Linked DNA regions of Gimesia maris. The protein of the gene in region 1 interacts with the protein of each later gene in a pairwise test. Links are inferred from orthologs where the notes say so. Each region holds a gene or a part of one and is shown in the gene's direction. Other genes may lie near its edges.

What was found. The genes of interacting proteins can lie anywhere in the genome.
Region 2: the proteins of GmarT_RS11805 (region 1) and GmarT_RS10200 interact in binary tests that used the Escherichia coli proteins (3 or more experiments, as listed by UniProt). The link is inferred for Gimesia maris from one-to-one orthologs.

What each region holds. Positions count from the first base shown.
Region 1 is NZ_CP042910.1:3,168,596-3,176,580, forward strand. What follows is about bases 1-2,961. They hold GmarT_RS11805 (FtsW/RodA/SpoVE family cell cycle protein), read left to right. Parts: upstream 1-731; coding sequence 732-2,192; downstream 2,193-2,961. Other genes in these bases: mraY (phospho-N-acetylmuramoyl-pentapeptide-transferase), read left to right, coding at 1-510; murG (undecaprenyldiphospho-muramoylpentapeptide beta-N-acetylglucosaminyltransferase), read left to right, coding at 2,279-2,961. Also shown: more of murG, read left to right, coding at 2,962-3,436; GmarT_RS11820 (aspartate kinase), read left to right, coding at 3,816-5,612; GmarT_RS11825 (DNA-binding transcriptional response regulator), read right to left, coding at 5,711-6,085; GmarT_RS11830 (DUF4440 domain-containing protein), read right to left, coding at 6,105-6,491; GmarT_RS11835 (FHA domain-containing protein), read right to left, coding at 6,524-7,066; ATP-dependent Clp protease ATP-binding subunit ClpX, read right to left, coding at 7,162-7,985.
Region 2 is NZ_CP042910.1:2,761,018-2,768,012, forward strand. What follows is about bases 1,803-4,717. They hold GmarT_RS10200 (peptidoglycan D,D-transpeptidase FtsI family protein), read left to right. Parts: upstream 1,803-2,325; coding sequence 2,326-4,110; downstream 4,111-4,717. Other genes in these bases: GmarT_RS10195 (hypothetical protein), read left to right, coding at 1,937-2,251; GmarT_RS10205 (tetratricopeptide repeat protein), read left to right, coding at 4,444-4,717. Also shown: GmarT_RS10190 (LysM peptidoglycan-binding domain-containing protein), read left to right, coding at 1-1,749; more of GmarT_RS10205, read left to right, coding at 4,718-6,995. UniProt on the Escherichia coli protein: Essential cell division protein that catalyzes cross-linking of the peptidoglycan cell wall at the division septum. Required for localization of FtsN.

The sequences.
Region 1 (7,985 bases):
CTGACGGATGGCCTGGACGGTCTGGCCAGCGGTTGCATGGTATTTGCCGGTTCTGCCTTCGCCGGCCTGACCTATCTGGCGGGACATAAAGTGATGGCGGAATATCTGCAGGTCCCCTTCATTCCGGGAGCGGGTGAGTTAAGTATTCTGCTGGGAGCCACAGTCGGCGCGGTGCTGGGGTTCCTCTGGTTCAACTGTTATCCCGCCCAGGTTTTCATGGGGGATACGGGCTCGCTGCCTCTGGGGGCACTACTGGGATTTTCCGCGCTGGTCATCCGCCAGGAAGCGTTACTGGTCATCGCCGGTGGTGTCTTTGTGGTGGAAACATTGAGTGTGATCATTCAGGTTTTCTGGTATCGACGGACCGGCGTGCGTGTGCTGGCCTGCAGTCCGCTGCATAATCATTATCTGTTTAAGGGTCAGCATGAGATGAAGATTGTGGTCCGTTTCTGGATCTGCTCTGCCCTGCTGGCGATCATTGCCATCTCCAGCTTGAAGATTGCGACTTGAGTTGACCTGTTGCGACTGGATTTCCGATCGTGCCGTTTCTATTGATCAGCGGAAATAGCAGAGCTGGGAAAAGGCCTGTTAGCGCGGTTTTGTCAGCTGGTTCGCATCATTGCTGATTGTTTCTAAATCGTGATATCCCATAGGGCTTACCATTCAGGGCTGATCGTTTTTGAAGTCGATTTCATTGATATGCATTCTTCATTATCAATGAGAGTTTATCGATGAAGTCATCATTCCCAATCGATTCTCAGCCGGAGCACGATCGCAGCCTGTTTATTTCGATGGCCTGCGCGCTGCTGGGGATCGGCGTGTTGATGGTGCACAGTGCCAGCATCACATCCTGGCCGACCGAATTCGAGCAGGTGTATTTATCCAGGCACCTGGTCTTCCTGGCGATCGCGGCCTGTGTGGCATCGAGTGCTTCGTATCTTCCCGCCCGGTTCTGGTACGACCGTGCTCCCCTGCTTTTCTGGGGAACGGTGGTGTTGCTGATACTGGTGTTGATTCCTGGAATCGGAACGCGGGTGAATGGCGCCCAGCGCTGGTTGCGGTTTGGTTCTGTTTCTCTTCAGCCTTCGGAACTGGCAAAAATTGCACTCCCGCTGCTGACAGTGCGCTTGATGGTACAGCGTCGCAGTTCGGTCAGACACTGGTTCAAAGGGACGGTCCCCTTACTGATTCCACTGGCGATTATTATTCCCCTGGTGATCAAGCAACCCGATCTGGGCACGACCCTGTTTCTGGCGGGTGGTGTCATGATTGCCCTCTTTCTGGGGGGATGGCCGATCCGAAACTTTATTGTTGGACTGCTGTGTGCCTTGCCTGCTGTTGGAATGCTGGTCGCGTTACGTCCTTATCAGTTGAAGCGTATCAGCGGTTTTCTGGATACCTGGACCAACTGGGAATCGGCACCGTACCAGTTGAAGCAGTCACTCATGGCATTGGGAACCGGCGGCGTTTCTGGATCCGGGCTGGGAAAAGGGGCGCAAAAATTAAGCTTTCTTCCTGAAGCGAATACCGACTTTGTGTTTTCCGTCGCTGGTGAAGAACTGGGGCTGATTGGTACTCTCGCGATTGTCGGATTGTGGCTTGGTCTGTTTCTGGCTGGTTTGAACATCATTCGCTCACAGAAACAGAATTCCTACGCGTATGTGGTCAGCCTGACTTTACTGATGCAGTTGGTTTTTCAGGCCATTCTCAATGTGGCTGTGGTCACCGCCATGGTGCCTCCTAAAGGGATTTCGCATCCCTTAATCAGTTATGGTGGTACGAACCTGATGGTAAGTCTGCTCTCGCTGGGAATTATTATCAGCCTGACACGTTCTGTGACAGATGACGATCTCGTGATTGATCCCGAGCTCGATCAGAATGATGAACTGCTCATGAATGAAGCGGTTGTTCTCGCTGAGGAGAAGACACCGTTAGAGGTGGATTCCTCCGAAGAGTGCGAAGATGAAGAGTGCGAAGATGAAGAGTGCGAAGATGAAGAGTGCGAAGATGAAGAGTGCGAAGATGAAGAGTGCGAAGATGAAGAGTGCGAAGATGAAGAGTGCGAAGATGAAGAGTGCGAAGATGAAGAGTGCGAAGATGAAGAGTGCGAAGATGAAGAGTACGAGGATGAAGAGTACGAGGATGAAGAGTACGAGGATGAAGAAGATCTCGAGTCAGAAGAGAAGTCTTAGCTGGGATTTGAGGAGAGATGTTTCTATGCTGGTAAAGCATGTATCAGTTTGATTCCATCACTCTTGTCAGGTAGTCCCATTCTAATATGTCCCCTTCGATTCTTGATGGCAAATCGATCGTTTTTGCAGGTGGTGGCACTGGTGGCCATTTACTTCCCGGTCTGGCTGTCGCGGCGGAACTGGTTTCACGGGGGAACTGCAGGATCAGTTTTGTGGGGACCAACCGGTCAGTCGAACAACAGATCATTGCGCGGACCGGATATGAGCATGTCGATCTGCCTGTCGCTCCATTGAATACGGCGTTCCGAAACCCCTTCCGTTTTTTCGTGAATCATTTCCAGGCCTATTGGAAGGGACGTTCCTTTTTAAGAGAGACTAAGCCTGCACTGGTGATCGGCCTGGGAGGCATGGCGAGTGTGCCCGTCATTCTGGAAGCTTCCCGTTTAAAGCTGCCCATCATGCTGCTGGAACAGAATATTGTCTGTGGTAAAGCGAATCACTTTCTTCTGGGGCGGGCTGATGTGATCTGCAGTTCCTTTCCCGATACGATCTGGAACCGTTCCCAGATTGAGACGAGGCAGAAGCCGCGCGTCGTGGTGACTGGCAATCCCGTGCGGACGGAAATCAGGCGACTGGCTGAATCAGCGCAGGAGATTACTTCTCGCGGTAAAGATGGCGAATTTGTGATCCTGGTGCTGGGAGGCAGCCAGGGAGCTGTCTCGGTGAATTCTGCTGTGATCAATATGCTGGAACGGTCTCAGGATCAGCTACCGGAAACTATTCGGCTCGTGCATCAGGCGGGGGAAAAAGATTTTCACCGTGTCGAAAAAGCTTATGAAAGACTGGTGGATGCGATTCCCCGTCTGAATGTGACGATTCAGCCCTTCTTCGATGAGCTGTTGGACTGGTACGCTCGCGCTAATCTCGTCATTTCCCGCTCAGGGGCGACAACTCTCGCCGAACTGGCCTGTGCCGGCTGCCCCACAATTCTGATTCCCTATCCGGGGTCGGTGAATGAGCATCAGTTACTGAATGCCCGCTATTTTGAACAGCACGGGGCCGCTGCGATTGTCGAACAGTCTCCTGATTCTGAACTAACGGCAGGTCAGCTGCAGGATGCTGTTTTGAAGTTGCTGTTTGATGAAGGGCGACGAATGCAAATGGCGGAAAACATGCGCCCCCTGGCTTTGCCTGCAGCAGCAACTCGGGTTGCTGACGAAGTGGTGTCTTTGATCTCTGGTTGAATTGACCGCAATGTGTTCAGGGGAACACTGTTCGGTTCCGTCCAGAGTCATTTTCACAGTGCAACTGAGGGGGATGTTCCTTTTTTCCGGCTGCTTTTTCTGGTTTTAACGAAACCTCAAAGTTTGATGATTCACGAATCAGAGTCGATTTGTTACCTTTTCCCATTCCTGATTCACAGACAAAACAGAATTCCATTCATTAGATGGAGTCGAGTCGACTAGACTGTGTCCAGTTTTACTGTAGCGTCTCCAGGATCATCTGAACCGGGTATATTAGACCGTGGGGTGCTCTGGTGAAATGTGATGCGTTCTAAACACGACCGCCGGTCAGTGTAATCAGTAGTTTGTTCATTTTTTTGCAGAGAAACGGAGAGAGAAAGTGTCGCTCATTGTCCAGAAGTTTGGTGGAACGAGTGTAGCAGATACCAGTAAGATTCTGGCAGCGGCCCGTCGGGCAACCGAAATGCAACAGGCGGGGCACCAGGTTGTGATGGTCGTCAGTGCGCGCGGTAAAAAAACAGACGAACTGGTCAGGCTGGCTGCAGAAATAACGGACCACCCTACTCCGCGCGAGATGGACATGCTGCTCTCGACAGGCGAGCAGGAATCAGTGGCTCTGATGGCGATGGCATTGCATAAGCTGGGAGTCGAAGCGATCAGCCTGACAGGGTCGCAGATCGGGGTCGTGACCGATTCTTCCCACACCAAAGCCCGGATTATTTCAATCTCTACCGAGCGGATGCGTGCTGCTCTGAATGAAGGAAAAATTGTGATCGCCGCTGGATTCCAGGGGCGGGATAAAGACTGGAATATCACAACACTGGGGCGTGGTGGCAGTGATACGACGGCGACTGCCCTGGCTGCCGTGCTGGATGCGGACATGTGTGAAATTTATACGGATGTGGAAGGTGTATTTACCACCGATCCCCGTATTGTTACGGAAGCACATAAAATCGACAGCATCTCATACGATGAAATGCTGGAACTGGCCAGTCTGGGTGCGGGCGTCATGCATTCCCGGTCGATTGAGTTCGCGAAAAAATATAAGGTCCCTCTAAAAGTACGCCCTTCTTTTTCTGATGGAGAAGGAACCCTGATTGCGGTTCAACCGCTGGAAGGTGCCCCCGTGGTGACCGGGGTGGCATTCGTACGGGATGAAGTGCGCGTGAGTCTGACCGATATCCCTGACGAACCGGGGATCATGGGGAGTATCTTCACACGGATGGCCGAGCGTAAGATCTGCCTGGACATGATCGTGCAGGATGTGGGAACCGCAGGTCTGGCCCGCGTTTCCTTTACCGTTCCCCAGTCCGATCTGGCAGAAACATTGACGGCTGCTACCGAAGCCATCGAGGCAATCGGAGCCGGGAAAATCCAACATGGCACAAATCTATCCAAGGTTTCCATCGTGGGCTGCGGAATGCGGAACCATTACGGAGTGGCCAGCCGCATGTTTACCATTCTGGCTGAAGCCGGTATCAATGTGGGCATGATTACGACGAGTGAAATTAAGCTGACCGTGCTTGTGAACCGCGATCAGTGTGAAAAGGCGGTCCAGGTAATTCATAACGGATTCGAGTTGAATCAGCTTTCCAGTTATTCGTTTGCAACCAATGAAAAGCTGTCAGATGGTCAGCAGACAGGTGAGTCTGCCCAGGTTTTGACGACGCTTGAGCAGGACATTATTAATCAGCTGTCTCACATGGAAGACATCGTGGTCAGTGAAGTGCTGCTGGATCAAAACCAGTCCCGCGTTACGGTCAGAAATCTGCCTGACAATCCGGGAATCTGTTCGCGGTTGTTCTCGGTCGTTGCCGAGGGGGGCGTTTCGGTCGATATGATCGTACAGAACATGGGAGAAGACGAGCAGGCACATCTGTCATTTACAGTTCCGCGGACTTCCCTGGAAAAAAGCCTGGAACTGGTGAGCCCGCTGTTGAAAGAATGGGGCGATGCCGAACTGAGTCACGAGGCTGAAATTGCCAAGTTATCTGTCGTCGGGATTGGTTTACGCAGCCATACGGGTGTGGGGCAGTCCATGTTCAGCGCGCTCGCGGAAGCGGGCATCAACATTCAAATGATTAACACCAGCGAAACCCGCATCAGTGCCGTTGTCGATCATGAACAGGGCGAAGCCGCTTACCGGGGACTGTTGCAGAAATTCGACCTGGGCTAGACTGTGTCCCGTTTTACTGTAGCGTTTCCAGGTCTATTTGGGACGAGTCTATTAGCTTGAGTGCCGCTCTGGTTAGATATGATTCGGTCTGAATTCATTTACAACTCTTCAGCGAGCGCAGACTCCAGGATCTGAGGAAGTTGTGCAGAGAATCTGCTCCGCGGCATGACTTCTGAGCAGCCTGCTTCCCGGGCAGCTTCGAGTTTTTCGACATCCACGTGCGGTCCAAACGCGACACTGATGAGAGCGGGATGCTCCTGGTGGATTGATTTCAGCTGTTCCCAGTTTAATGAGGGCTGGTTGAGATCCACCAGCAGAACCTGGCGAATGGTGTCATCCAGTTGCGCCAGGGCCTGACGCGTGCTGAGCACGGTACAGAATGTGTATTCCAACTGTCGGGCGGCCCCGGTAATCTGGCTCGAAAACATGATGTCCGAACAGAGAATGAGTACCTGGGATGCTGGTTTTGTCATAATTGGTTACCGGGTATTTTCAGATTGTGGAGCGATGAAAATGGACGTGTTGCCATTCCCCATCCTGTTTCTGCCAGATGCGGGTTTCTTCGCAGGCAGCACTGGAATCGTGGCCATGTTCATCGATTGCCTGGACAATGCGGACATAAGTAATGAGGGCGACTTCGCCCATGATTGAGACCATGGGCGAACTGATGGTCGACTGGCGCGGCCTGCCCGTGGGATTCATGTCGAAATAAAAGCGATGGAAATCCATCCCTGAAATCAGGTGCCCCCTGGCTTCCGGTTCAAAGGCGGTCAGCTCTTCATCGCAGAGACTGGTGTAGGTGTTCCAGTCTTTATGGTCGATGGAATCCAGAAGTTGCTTGCTGAGTTTTAACAACTCTTGTACGTCGTTATCGGACATGAATGAGTCTTTCAGAAACGGATTGATGGAGTTCAGTTTTGATCCATTTTATCCGTTAGTTCAATTTCTGGAAATTGAATGGTCTTTTTATTTTCTGAAGAACTCTGATCTGGTACGTACTCATCAATGGTTGCCGTTTCGCTCGATTTTTTTTGATGCTCCGGCAATGGAATGTCCAGTGACCGTACATCATCAGAAACTGCTGTCAGAGTATTTTCCGGTAAGATCCCCTCCAGTGATTTGAGGTTGATTGTCGAGCCGACGTCGACAAAGACTTGCGGATCGTAGTCGACCTGAAAATTGACGTCGGCAATCGACAGCAGGCAGCCGGGAATCAGCTTGGTGTCCCGTTTCGGAGTCAGTTTCTGACCATCAATGAAGGTACCATTGGAACTGCCCAGATCATGGACCAGGGCTACAGAACCGGTCAGGAATATTTTGCAGTGGTGCCGGCTGACCAGATCGGATTTCAGCTTGATATCGCAGTCAGCAGCTCTTCCGATCAAAGTCGTTTTTGTGAGCGTCATGGTTTTAGTTTTAGGGGACGAACTTTGAACACTCAAACGAATTTTCATGACTCTACCACACGTAAGAAAACCCGCCGAAGTAAGGCTTCGGCGGGAAATTAGTTGATCGTTGGATCTATTATAGGCCCCCTGCTGACGCAAGTCTATGCGGCTGCAGAGTCATCACTGGGGAAAAGTTGTTCAGTACCCTGGATGATTTCCGGAGTGACCACATATTTCTTGCCGGCTTCCTGTTCGGGAAGTTCGTACATGATATCGAACATGGCCTGTTCAATGACACTGCGTAAGCCACGTGCTCCCGTATTTTTCTTTTGAGCAATACGGGCGATTTCGTGCAGTGCACCGTCAGTGAATTCCAGTTCGGCCTTTTCCATTTCGAAGAATTTCTGGAACTGCCTGACCAGAGAATTCTTGGGTTCGGTCAGAACACGTACAAGGTCTCCCTCGCCGAGCTGGGAGAGAGAAGAGAGTACGGGCAGACGTCCCAGGAGTTCCGGAATCAGACCGAATTCCAGCACGTCATCCACGGATGCCTGTGCCAGCAGGTCATTTTTAGACCGTTCCTGTACTTTCTTCTGCTGGTTATTCTGTCCGAAACCGATTGTTTTTCGCCCCAGTCGTTTCCCGACAATATCTTCCAGTCCCACAAAGGTACCGCCACAGATAAAGAGGATGTTACTGGTGTCGAGCTGAATATACTGCTGTTCGGGATGTTTGCGACCACCTTGCGGAGGCACATTGGCAACGGTCCCTTCCAGCATTTTCAGCAACGCCTGCTGAACGCCTTCGCCGGAAACATCCCGGGTGATGGAGACGTTCTGGCTGGTTTTGCCGATCTTGTCTATTTCGTCGATGAATAAAATACCACGCTGGGCAGCTTCGACATCGAAATCGGCGGCATGTAACAGCTTGAGTAACAGGTTCTCAACATCTTCGCCCACATAACCGGCTTCGGTTAGCGTGGTGG
Region 2 (6,995 bases), 410 kb from region 1 along the record:
GCCTTTGGTCTGGTTGTCTATCAGAAAATAAATCGTCCTCAGGAGTCTGTCGCCATTAATGGTCCGGAAGAGGGAGGGCAGGTAGAGGAATCGTCCGGGAAAGTAGATCCTTTCGCAGCTGGTAGCGACGACTCCAAAACAACGGGTCAAGTCGCCGAGCATTCCAGTGACTTTAATCCTCCGGCTGAAGATACAGGCTTTTCAACTCCCGCCGAGCAGTCGGCTCAGGATAACCCGTTTGGCCCGGCGCAATCAGCCGCAACGGAAACCAGTCAGTTCGATCAGAATGCCTTTCAATCACAGAATGAGCCAGCGCAGCCTGTGGAGATCGCTGCCAATCAGTCGGATAACGGATTTGAACAGTTTGATCCACCGCCGCAACCCGCAAATGATTTTTCGAATCCATCTGCGAATGAATTTCAGAATGGCATGCAGAACCAGGCAGAACCTGCCGCTTTTGATAAACCGCAACAGGACCCCTTTGGCGGGGCCGACCAGTTTGCGCAGCAGCCAGCGGCAACACCTCCAGCGAACGAATTTGGTAATGAACCGGCGTCTGGTTTTTCTCAACCAGCAGCCAGCGATCAATCAGGCTTAATGGAGCAGCCTGCAGCAAATGAATTTGGTTCTGCTGCTGAAACGGGAACAGACACCGTTCAGGTCGATGAAAATCCATTCGGAGCAGAGCCAGAACCGGCTCAATCAATGCAGTCTCAGCAGCCTGCTGCCAGTGAGTTTGACGATTTTGGTCTGGCGGAAGATAAAAATTCTGTTCCGATGCAGAAATTTGATCCCGTGGCTGAGAAGACGGCCAAAGTAAATATCACTGAAATTTCCAATTCCAAAGGTTTCGACGAATTTAGTGATTCCGGTTTTGCCCAGGAACAACCTCAGGCTCCCGCTGCGGGACTCGAGAATTCTTTTGAGTCGGAAACACCGGCCATGGCTAACGAGGAGTTTGAACGCCCCGCTGTTTCGGAATTTAGCGAGACGGAAGTCGCTCAGACTGAAGAGCGTTTTGGGGATTTTCGAGCCGAAGAGTTTTCAGCACAACAGGCAGAAAGTGTGACGACTGTGAAACGTCCTGCAGCCGCCATTGATTCGAATACGTTTCGTGAAGACGAAATGACCGCAGAAAATCAGCCACAGGCACGCGGGCTGTTTGACGGACCTGCCCCTGTAAAAGAAGTTTCTACCCAGGAGTTTGGAGCGATTCAGGAAGAATCATTCAGTCAGCAGTCTGCGACAGCAGTCGGCGGGGAATATGTCGTTCAAAATGGTGAGAATTTCTGGACGATTTCGAAAAAACTGTATGGAACCGGTCGTTATTTTCAACTGCTGGCGCAGATCAATAAGAGTCGGGTCAGTGATCCTCGCAAAATGAAACCCGGTTTGAAATTGATTGCGCCTGATCAGGCTGCGATTGAAGCACGATACCAGGCCAGCCATAAGATAACCCAGACGACAGTCAGCGAGTTTACCGGTAGTACTGCCGTCCGCAAACCAGGTAAAACAGCCGGGTTTTTTATCAGTACCGATGGACGCCCCATGTACCGCGTGGGTAGCAACGACACATTGACTGATATTTCACAGAAGCATCTGGGACGGTCTTCCCGCTGGTATCAGATTTATCAGATTAACCGGCAGAGACTGCAAAACCCGAACAAGCTTCAAATTGGAACAGAATTGCAACTGCCTTATGATGCCAGCCGGGTCAGTCTTGTTCCTGGAAACTCATCCAGCCGATAGTGAATACAGGCGCAATGGTGCCTCCTGTTTCATTATCAACTTAGCCAGCGGCGAACTTCCTGATAGACTGTGTCCAGTTTGACTATCGCGTCTCCAGGTCTATTTGGACCGAGAATATCAGATTGACAGACGCTCTGATTAAATGTGATGCTCTCTAACATTCTCGCTGGTGAGGAAGGTCGATTGGATGTTATTCCGTTTCAGTAGTGCAATCTTACTGGCGGTTGCCGTCTCTCTGATTGGAATTGCACTCGAAAAAGAGAGTCTGAAGCTGAAACGACTGGTCAGTCGGCAGCATTATCAGCTGGATGTTCTGGTGAATGCTCATGCGAAGATGAAGCTGGCAACACAACGCGCGGGTTCACCCCGTCAGGTGTTGAACTCGATCGAACGCGGGGAACTGGATGTCGAATCCAATCAGCAGCCTGCTCTGAGCAACCGTCGCGAGATGCCGTTGCTGCAATGGCATTTAAATCCTCATAAGGGACAGGCAGAAAAATAATACTGTCTGCATGATATTGTAGTCTGTCGTCGGGCGGTGATCAGCAGCAGGCAGTTCTGCGGGAGAAGCAATTCTTGAATTTGGTACCATCGAATCTGCGAAACAGCTGGCGCACCTGGAGCCTGGTTCTGGTGGTGGTGCTGGCCTGGCTGGTGATTTCGGGGCGGCTGGTCTATCTGCAATACATTGGACATCGACAGTTTGCCCGGGTTGTGGCTCGACAGCAGGTCTATAAAGAAAAAATTCCCGCGCGACCAGGAGACATTCTTGATCGGAACGGTCGACTGCTGGCAACGACCATTGTCAGTAACAGCCTGTATGTTGTTCCCCAGCGCCTGGAAAATAAGAAGAAAGTCGACCGGATCTGCGACATTCTGCAACTGGATGCGGCTGCGTTTCGCAAACGGTTAAATGAAAACCAGGACAAACTGTTCCTGTGGGTCAAACGGCGTCTCTCTGATCAGGAACTGTCAGCGATCCGGGCATTGGGTCTCTCAGATGCTGTCTGGGGGTTTCGGCAGGAATACCGCAGACAGTACCCACAAGGTGCTTTAGCAGCACATGCTCTCGGACTGCGGGATATTGATGGGAAAGGTCAGGGGGGGCTGGAAGAAGCATTTGACCATCTGATTTGTGGTCAGGACGGTTATCGTTTTCTGATTCGCGATGCGCATGGCCGCGTGATTGAAGTACGCAATGACTCCCGCGTCGCGGCCAGAAACGGGGAGACGCTGGTGGTGACGCTGGATTCCATTATTCAGCTCTACACGGAACGGCAACTCCAGTCCATTGTCGAAGAGTGGAAGCCCAAAAGTGCCTGTGCGATCGTAATGGATGTCAAAACCTGTGAAGTCCTGGCGATGGCATCGGTTCCGACTTTCGATCTGAATCATCCTGAGGGGATTGATGAATCTGCCTGGAAAAATACAGCGATTGCTTCGATCTATGAGCCTGGTTCCACACTCAAGCCGTTTATTGTCGCAGCGGCGCTCGAAAAGGGATTGATTCAAACCGAGGATGAATTTGATTGTGAGCATGGCGAATACCGTATGGGAAAGCGACTGTTGCACGATCATCACAGTTACGGGCTGTTGAGCGTGACGGATGTGCTCGTAAAGTCGAGCAACATTGGTATGGCGAAAATTGGAGAGAAACTGACCAATCCGGGACTGTATGAGGCAGTGACGGCGTTCGGTTTTGGGCAGAAGACCGGTATCCAGCTGCCCGGTGAACTGGGAGGGATAGTCAGACCCTTAAAACGCTGGAATATCTATTCGACGGGTTCAGTACCGATGGGCCAGGAAATCGCTGTCACGCCGGTGCAACTGATTACTGGACATGTGGCTCTGGCGAATCAGGGGAAATTGTTGAATCCGCGTTTGATCCGTGATCAGATTGATCATAATTACTTTCCCCGTTCTGAAGAAGAGTCAGATCAGGTACGCCCCCTTGTTTCCACACCGATTGTTTCTCCGGAAGTCGCTGACTGGCTGGTTCAGGTTCCTATGGTGGAAACGGTAACACGAGGGACCGGGAGGAAAGCTCAGCTTGAGGAGTATGTGGTGTTTGGGAAGACCGGAACCGCCCAAAAGCCCGATCCGAAAACAGGTAAGTATTCTTCCGAGTTACATGTCAGTTCTTTTATTTGTGGTGCCCCGGCACATGATCCACGTGTTCTTGTGCTGGTTGTGGTGAATGAACCTTCTGTGGGCGAGAACCATTATGGGGGAACGATAGCCGGGCCTCCTGCCGCAGAAATCCTGAAGCAGACATTGATGTATCAGCGGGTTCCCTTTGATCATTCCAGTGAGACGCCTCCGGAACGGACGGCACAACGATTGCGAAATGCGCTTCGCTGAATTCGTCAGTTTACCTGTTTTGTGATTTGCAGGAAACAGGAGCTGCTCACTGCCCAGTTTTCTGGGGCTGACTTGAATCAATATTGACAAAAATTCGCTTTTTTTTGTATTAATACTCAAGTTACACCTCTCTCCTATTCAATTCCTGAACCATCACAACACTCTCAGATTATTTCTGCGAAGCGGATTTCTTCCCTTTGTGGAATACTACAATTCATTTCAACAATTCTGCTGATTACTTCCATTTTCCATCCCCTCAATCACCTGCTGATATCGAATCAGGTTACGCGTCCCTGTTGAGGACGAGCCGGTTTCATCACAGGTAGCGCAGTCATGGCCAAAGAAACAAAAGCACAACCAGAATCAGATGAGTCAGCGAACGTCGCCGTGCAGGACCCACCTGAAAAAAAATCCGGAGATGCAGATATCGAGTCTGCTGCCTCTGATTCGGTTGCATTGCGCGCTCGTGTCACAGGCTTTGTCAAATCGCGTTGGAAGATTCTGGCGGGTATCGTGCCTGTACTTCTTCTGCTGGGTGGATATCTGATGTCTCTCTCTGGTGAACCGGAAAAGACTCCGAAAGAAACACTGGCAGAAGCACTGCAGATTCTGGGGTCATCGACAGATACCAAAACACGGTCCGAGGCACTTGAACTGGCTTATGCACTGAAAAAACAGGAATATCTGGATCCGGATTTCCCGGGTGCTTTGTACTTTATTTTTGGTGTTGTTGCTTTCCAGAATGCGGAAGAACTGCATGGGGAAGCTCAGGATCACCAGTATCTGATCGCCAGCCGTTATCTGAGAGAAGCAGAACGCAGGGCCATTGATCAGGAACATCGTCCAGAATGGTGCTATGCACTTGGTACCAGTCTCTACAAGTCAGGTTCCATTCAAAAGTCGCGCCCGCTGCTGGAAGAAGCTGTCAGTACGTTTGCAGAAAATAAGTTAAATGCATCCATGTCGCTGACGGACATTTATCTCGATCACAAAGAACCGTCTGAGTTAAAGCAGGCATTTGATTTGAATTCAGAGTGTCTGCAACTGGAAGATCTGGATCCTGAGATGCGGGATCGATTGTATTTGCAGCGTGCACAGATTTTCCTGGCGCAAGGCAAGAATACTGAGGCACAGGAGGTACTGGACCGGGTCAAGCAGCAGGAGTCTGTGAATCAGGTGACACTGGTGTTTCAGGCACAAACTCTGATGGCGGAAGGGAATTACAAGGAAGCATTAACGATTCTGGCGCCGGTCAAAGACAATCTGGGGCTGGAGCGTAAATTTTCCAGGCAGGCTTCCTACCTGATGGGAGTGTGTGCCGAGTCGCTTGGTGATGCTGATGGTGCCATTGATTTTTTTGAACAGACAACTCATCGCTATGCCGGAACGCAGGAAGGCCTGGCGGCATTTCTGCGTCTGGCTGAATTACTACGGAAAAATGGTCGTACCGAAGAATCCCTGATTGCTTATCGGACTGCGTTGCGGTCCATTCACAGTCCGGATGAATTCCGCAATCGCTGGATCAGTCTGCAGAGCGTGAAGACATATGTTCTGAATGCATGGAACGACTGGGTGGATGAAGACCGGATCAAAGATGACGTGACCTACTTCAATGCGGCGATTCAACTCTCTGATTATCTGCCTCCTTTGCTGCCGGAAGTCCAGTCGAAGGAACTGGCTGCGAATGCCAATCGTCGCTGGGCGGAATATCTGCAACGCCGCTATGAAGAAGCAACTGTCACAGAGCAGGAGTCTCTTAGAGGCGAATTGAATGAACACTGGAAGCAGAGCGGGCGTGCCTATTTTGAACTCGCCCGTCGATTGACGACTTCGGATCGATATGGAGATATTCTTGCCATCTCCGCAGATCACTTTCAAAAAGGTCTGGATTTCGAAACCGCGCTCAAAGTGCTGACACGGTTCATCAATACGAATCCGGAAAAGCAAATGCCGCAGGCTCTCGTTCAGCGAGGTGAGATTTTACTGGAGCTGGATCGGCTTGATGAAGCGATTAACCACTTCGAACGAGTGATGACAAATTACCCGACCGATGTCTCTGCCTTTGAGGCCCAGTATTTACTGGGGATTGTTTATCTGGAAAAGAATGAACTTGATCAGGCTCAAGCCGTATGGAAAGAGATTCTGGAGTCGAGCCAGTTAACCCCCAAAGCAAAACAGTGGGGGGATGCATTGTTTTCGCTGGGTAAGTTGAATTTTCACCAGGGAAAAATTGCCGAGTCAGAAAAACAGAGCGAGACCGCAGAAGATGCGCCGGAAGGACAGATCACAGGTTCGAGGCAGAATCGTTATTATGAAGAGGCCACACGACGTCTGACCGAATATGTCAAACGTTATCCAGAATCAGAAAAAATATCGGAAGCACGCTATCTGCTGGCCCGGTCTTTACAGAATCTGTCAGATCAACCACTCCGGGAGATGAAGGAAGCCAGGACAGACAACGCCCGACAGGAATTAAAACGGAAGCAGTTTGGCTATTTGAATCAGGCTCTGACACAACTTCAATATCTGAATCGGGATCTGCGTCAGTTGGAAAATCGAGACAGACTTGATGCACTGGGAAAGCAGTTACTCAAGTCGAGCTGTTTTGGAAAAGCGCACATCTTGTATCTGACGGAAGAGTACGCCGAGGCAATTAAATCGTATCACGATGCCGTAAACCGGTACCCGCAATGTACGGAAGTGTTGATTGCGTATATGAAGATGTCGGGCTGTTACGAAGCATTAGGGAAAAAAAATGAAGCTAAAAGCATGCTGGAACAGGCCAAAATAATTTTGAAACAGATGCCTGACAGTGTGTTCGAGTCCGGAGCGACGAACCTGGGACGAGAAGAATGGAATCGCTGGCTGGACTGGTCGCGCGAGTT